2 regions of the Delftia sp. WSY_16 genome follow, and region 2 is predicted to be linked to the other one. Evidence: riboswitches for the same ligand, from Rfam matches in the RefSeq annotation. Region 2 holds a riboswitch; the other holds the start of a gene.
The links. A riboswitch is a leader RNA that binds a small molecule or an ion and turns the genes downstream of it on or off. The one in region 2 is predicted to bind cobalamin.
Positions count from the first base shown of each region.

Region 1: another riboswitch for cobalamin. It lies ahead of ACF8O7_RS21700 (TonB-dependent receptor domain-containing protein); the one in region 2 lies ahead of ACF8O7_RS15920 (TonB-dependent receptor).

Region 1 is NZ_JBICKS010000040.1:440,356-443,427, reverse strand. It holds gene ACF8O7_RS21715 (sulfite exporter TauE/SafE family protein) at 1-133, shown strand, start outside; gene ACF8O7_RS21710 (helix-turn-helix transcriptional regulator) at 143-334, opposite strand; gene ACF8O7_RS21705 (hypothetical protein) at 360-749, opposite strand; cobalamin riboswitch at 845-1,072, shown strand; gene ACF8O7_RS21700 (TonB-dependent receptor domain-containing protein) at 1,142-3,055, shown strand; gene ACF8O7_RS21695 (ABC transporter substrate-binding protein) at 3,060-3,072, shown strand, end outside.
Region 2 is NZ_JBICKS010000030.1:111,572-114,643, reverse strand. It holds gene ACF8O7_RS15935 (transcriptional regulator) at 1-194, opposite strand, end outside; gene ACF8O7_RS15930 (YbaK/prolyl-tRNA synthetase associated domain-containing protein) at 276-767, shown strand; gene ACF8O7_RS15925 (CHAD domain-containing protein) at 825-1,706, shown strand; cobalamin riboswitch at 1,761-2,045, shown strand; gene ACF8O7_RS15920 (TonB-dependent receptor) at 2,174-3,072, shown strand, end outside.

The DNA of each region.
Region 1 (3,072 bases), on a different contig from region 2:
GCTGCTGACGGTCGGATCGTGGACCGGCATCAGGCTGGCGGCACCGCTGATCGGCCGCATTCCCGATGCCCTGCATGCCAAGGCCTACCTGGCCCTGCTGGGCCTGGTGCTGCTGGTCATGATCGTGGCCTGAGCGCTGCGCTCAACCCTCCTGGAAGATCGCCTCGATCCGGGTCTCGAACACCCGGGCAATGGCGAATGCCAGCGGCAGGCTGGGGTCGTAGCGGCCCGTCTCGATCGCGTTCACGGTCTGGCGCGACACGCCCAGCAGGTCCGCCAGCGCAGCCTGGCTCCAGCCGCGCTCGGCGCGCAGTTCACGGATGATGTTTTTCATGGGCGGGGCACTTTGGCGGAACAGCTCATCGGCTGCGCAGCCAGTGGGCCACCGAAGCCGCCACCCAGAGCGCACCCATCAAGGGCCACACCATGAACATGCTGAGCTTGGGAAAACCTGCCATTTCCAGGAATCCGTAGGTGAAGGTGAGGCCCGCCGTACCCGCCGCCGCAATCGCCAACTGCTCCAGCATGGACTTGCGCAGGAACTCGTCGGTATCGCGCACCAGGCGCACGATGGCCCGCACGGCCAGCGCAAATGCCAGCATGGGGCTGAGCAGCAGGGCCGTGCGCAGGGCCCCGGCCCGCATGTCGGCGCTGAGCAAAAGCGCCCCCACAAGCAGCGCCATGTAGAGCAGCAGCGCAAATCCCAGCTCCTTCTGGTAGCGGCGGTTGGTGACCGTTGTTTGATTCATGGAAGTCTCTCGCAATGTGTAAAGGATGCTTGACATTGTGCGATGCCACCCGCGGGCATGTCAAGCAAGCTTTACATCGGCACTGAACGCCCCGCCGTACAATCGCCGCCGTTGGTGCCAGCAGCCCCAGGGGCTGCGGTTAAACGGGAAACATGGGGCGGCCAGATAAAGCCGCCCGCATGTACTGCCCCCGCAACAGTGAGTGAAACGCCGCGTGCATGGCACCGGCCCCCGCCAAACCCGTGCCACTGGGCGTACAGCCCGGGAAGGCCTTGGCGAGTGCGTCACCAGTCTGGATACCGGCCAACAGGCGGCCGGCCGCGCATGCAGCGCAGCCGGTCTTTGTGGTTTCCGTGCCGGCGGGGTCGCTGGCGCGCAACTGGCTCGCATCCATGCACACCCTCGCCCTCGCGCGCGCCCCTGGCGCCGCCCTTCGCTCGCCCTCGGCGTTCCCCGTACTGCGCACGTTGTCCGCCCTGGCTGCGGCCTCGCTGCTGGCCTGCCAGGCCCATGCACAGGCACAACAGGCACAACAGGCACAGCGCGCACAGACCTCCCAGCTCGATACCGTGGTCGTCACCGCCTCGCGCAGCGAACAGCCCCTGCGCACCGTCACGGCCGACATGACCGTGATCGACGCCGAGACCATTGCCCGCAGCGGCGCCACGGGCGTGGCCGACCTGCTGGTGCAGGTGCCGGGCGTGCAGATCAACCGCAACGGCGGGCCGGGCCAGGTCACCTCGGTCTACCTGCGCGGCACCAGCAACCAGCACACTGCCGTGTTCATCGACGGCGTGCGCTACAGCTCGCAGGAGCTGCAGGGTGGCGCGGTCTGGTCCACCCTGCCGCTGGCGCAGATCGAGCGCATCGAAGTGCTGCGCGGCCCGGCCGCAGCCATCTATGGCTCAGACGCCATGGGCGGCGTGATCCAGATCTTCACCAAGCGGGCGGACGGCCAGACCCGCGCCTATGCCGAGGCCGGCATAGGCAACCAGGGCACCAGCAAGCTGGCCACGGGATTTCAGGGCGGTGCCAACGGCTTCACCTACGGGCTGAACCTGGCTGACGAACGCAGTGACGGCTTCGACGTCTACCCCGGCAACACCTTCTCGCCCAACCCGGACAAGGATGGCTACAGCAACACCTCACTGGGCCTGAACGCGGGCTACAAAACGGGCATCCACCAGATCGATGCCAGCCTGCTGCACAGCCGCCTGCGCACCCACTACGACCAGAGCCCGCCGCCGTTCGACGACTACGACGTGGTCAAGAACACCACCGGCAGCCTGCGCTGGCAGGCCGGCTGGAACGCCATATACAAAAGCGTGGTCCAGATCTCCCATACCGACAGCCAAAGCGACCGCCACACCCAGTCGCCCGAAAGCGCCAAGGGCCGCTCCACCAACTACCTGCTGCAGAACCTGTTCACGCTGGGCCAGCACCGTTTCAACATCGACCTGGAGCGCCGCGAGGACAAGCTGGACACCCAATACGCCTGGACGCAGAACACCGACAGCCGGCGCGTGCAGAACTCCCTGTCGGCCGGCTGGCGCCTGACCGAGGGACGCCACCAGTTCGACGCCAACCTGCGCCACGACCAGGTGCGCGACCAGCAGAACAAGACCACGGGCGGCCTGGGCTACGGCCTGCAGATCGACGAGCGCTGGCGCTGGGTGGCATCGGCCGGCACGGCTTTCAGAACTCCCACGCTGTACGAACGCTTCACGGGCCAGGCGGCGGCCGACCTCAAGCCCGAAAGCAGCACCAACGTGGAAACCGGCCTGCACTATGCGGCCGGTGCCAACCGCCTCTCGGCCGTGGTCTACCGCAACAAGTTCAAGAACCTCATCACCTACGACTGGAACAGCGCCCTTCCCTGCAACTGCTACCGCAACTGGCAAAGCGTGGAGATCACCGGCCTGACGCTGTCTGGCGGCACGCGCCTGGGCAGCGCCAATCTGGGCGCCGCGCTGGACTTCATGAACCCCGAGAACCTGGAGACCGGCAAGCTGCTGCCCTACCGCTCCAAGCGCATGCTCAAGCTCAACGCCGACACCCAGGCGGCCGGCTGGACGCTGGGCGGCGAAGCGCAGCTGTACAGCGGCCGTTACGCCGACGAGGCGAACACCTTCAAGCTGGGTGGATACGGCGTGGTCAACCTTTACGCCCAGCGCCCGCTGACCAGGCAATGGACGCTGCTGGCCCGTGTCAACAACATCGCCGACCGCGACTACGCCCCCACGCGCGGCTATGCCAACGCAGGCCGCACCGTGTTCGTCAGCGTGCGCTGGACACCTCTGCCCTGACCCCATGCATCTGCTTC
Region 2 (3,072 bases):
AGGCCCAGCTCGGTCGCGCCCTGGCCGACCTCGCGGCCCGAGAGATTGTTGTGGATGGCCAGCACCGCATGGGACGGGTCGAGCAGGTCATGCACCACCACCTCGCAGAACGGGGCAAGGGTCTGGCCCAGGCCTTCGGCGATCTTGGCCACCTGTTCCAGCAGTTGGCGCTGCTCGGGAGTGCGTTGTGTCATATTGGACATTTTGTTTTGAATTGGACAAAATGTCAAAACTCAGGCGACCTGCCTTTTTGTCCGTTTCTTGTGCTCCCTGCCATGTTCGACACCCTTGTTCACCTGCTGCAATCCCAGGACGCGCGCTTTCGCGTGATCGAGCACCCTGCCGAGGGCCGCTCCGACCTCGTCGCCGAAATCCGGGGCACGGCACCCGGCCAGGGCGCCAAGGCCATGCTCTGCAAGAGCCGCGATGCGGCCGGTGCGGGCGATCCCCAGCTGTTCCTGGCCGTGCTGCCCGGCGACCGCAAGCTGGACTTCAAGCGCCTGGCCCAGGCCGTGGGCGTGCGCAAGGCCACGCTGGCCTCGCCAGAGGAGGCCCAGGCCGCCACCGGCTGCGTGATGGGATCGGTGCCGCCGTTCTCCTTCAACCCGCAGGTGCGCCTGGTGGTGGACCCGGCACTGGTGGAGCGCTTTGCCGAGATCGCCTTCAATGCGGGCCGGCTGGACCGCTCCATCGTGCTGGACTCGGCCGACTATGTGCGCATTGCCCGGCCCGCGCTGCACAGCCTGAGCGGGGATGGCGCCGATTGACCCGGGGGCCGGGCGGTGCCCACAATCGCAGCAACGCCCGCACATCCTCTCCTGACCATGACCACCCCTGCCAGGCAGTTCCCCGACCGGCCCGATGCGGCCGGCTTTGTGCGTGCGGCGCTGGCTGCCGCACTGGCCCAGGTGCAGTCGCATATGGATGCCGTGGACGCCGGCAGCGGCGAGGCCGAACGCATCCACCAGCTGCGCGTGGCCCTGCGGCGCCTGCGCACCCTGCTGCGCGAATGCGCAGGGCTGGCGCCCGGCATGCGCGCCGAATGGGATGCCCCGCTGGCCCTGGCCTTTGCGCGCCTGGGCACGCTGCGCGATGCCGGCACCCTGGCCGACGTGGTGCGGCCGCTGCTGCAGGACGCCGATGCGCCCTTGTGCGATTGGGCCGTGCCGGATGCCGGGCAGGCCGACGCGGACGCGGCCGCTGCGGTCCGCGAGCCGCAGTTCCTGCAAACGCTGGCCGAGATCCATGCGCTGGCGCAGGCGCCTGCAGGCAAGCGGCAGCCCGGCCTGGTCAGCCTGTCCGCCGCAGGCACGCGCAAGTACCTGGCACGGCGGCTGGCGCGCCTGCACCGCCAGGTGCTGCGCGACGGCCGGCAGTTCGACCGCCTGCCGCTGGCGCAGCAGCACCGCGTGCGCAAGCGGCTCAAGCGCCTGCGCTACCTGGCGGACTTTGCGCGGGAATTCGCGCCCGGAATGTGGCCCGGCAAAAAGGGCCGGCGCTTTGCCGAGGCGCTGGTGCCCGCCCAGGACGCGCTGGGCCTGCACAACGACATGGCCGTGGCGGCCGCGCTTTTTCGTGACGAGGCCGGCACGGATCCGCGCGCCTGGTTTGCCGCCGGCTACCTGCAGGCCCGCCTGGCCACCAGCGCGCGCAGCAGCCGCCGCGCGCTGCGTGCGCTGGCCCGCGTGTCGGGCTTCTGGGCCTAGACCGCATCAGCGATAATCCGCCGCTGGCGCACCGCCGCAGCCCCTGGGCCGTGGCGGTGCGCTGTTGCTGAAGGTGCCCCATGCCGCTTGCCGGCCAGGGGTTCAACGGGAAGCAGGTGCGCGATGCCATCGAGGTGGCCGCTCGCAATGCCTGCGCTGCCCCCGCAACGGTCAGCGGAATACAACTCCCCACGCTGGCGCGCCACCCACCGGTTGCGCGCCGCAAGCCACTGTGTCTGGACGGACATGGGAAGGCGGGGATGCCTGCTGCAGCGCGCCCACGATGCGCGCCGCAGCGTTCCGCAAGCCCGGATACCGGCCTTCTGCATTGCTTTCGGACGCCGCGGGAGTGCGCCTGTCCGGTCCGGCCCCAGCCTGCGCTGGCGTGGCCGGCTCCGGCGTGCGCGCCGTGCGGCGTGGTTCAGACGATAGGCCCCACGGGTGACTGGGGCAGTTGGATTCAACGCATGCGCTTCGCTTCTTTGGCCGCCGATTGTTCCGGCCCCTTTCCCCTTCCTCCCTTCCTGCGCCCGGCCACCGCTGCGGCCGTGCTGGCCTGCTGCGCCGCGGCGGCCGGCGCCGCACAGGAACCGGCGGCCGGTAAAGCCGGTGCATCCGCCGACGATGCGCTGGACGCCGTCTTCGTGACCGCCACGGCGCGGCCCGAGGCGCGCAGCCGCATCGCGGGCACCACGCAGACCATCGACCGCGAGGCCATAGAGCGCTCCAGCGCGCGCTCGGTCACCGACCTGCTGGCCGAGAACGCCGTGGGCTTTCTCAGCGAATGGACGGCGGCCCAGACCTCGATGAACCTGCGCGGCGCCTCCACCGACGGCCAGGGGCGCGACTTCCGCAGCCAGGTGCTGGTGCTGGTCAACGGCCGGCGCGCGGGCACGGCCAACCTGTCCAAGCTCAGCCCCTCGGATGTGGAGCGCATCGAGATCGTGCGCGGCCCGTCCTCGGTGATCTACGGCAGCCAGGCCATGGGCGGGGTGGTCAACATCATCATGAAGACGGGAGCGACCGCACCCGGCACGCGCGCCCAGGTCCAGGCCGGTTCATGGGACCTGTGGCGTACCGATGCGCAGACGGCCGGCGCCAATGACCGCTTCGACTGGTACTTCGGCGTGAGCGCAGGCGGGCGCGGCGACTACGAGTCGGGCGACGGCGGCACGCGCATGGAGAACACGGGCTGGAAGCGGCGCGGCGCCAGTGGCGCCCTGGGCTGGCAGCTGCACGAGCTGCACCGCGTGGAGCTGCAGCTGCGCACGGACGGCATCTACAACGCGGGCTTTCGCGGATCGGGCGCCAACATCTACAGCCGCGACAACCGCAGCAACCGCTCGCTGGACCTGACCTACGAGGG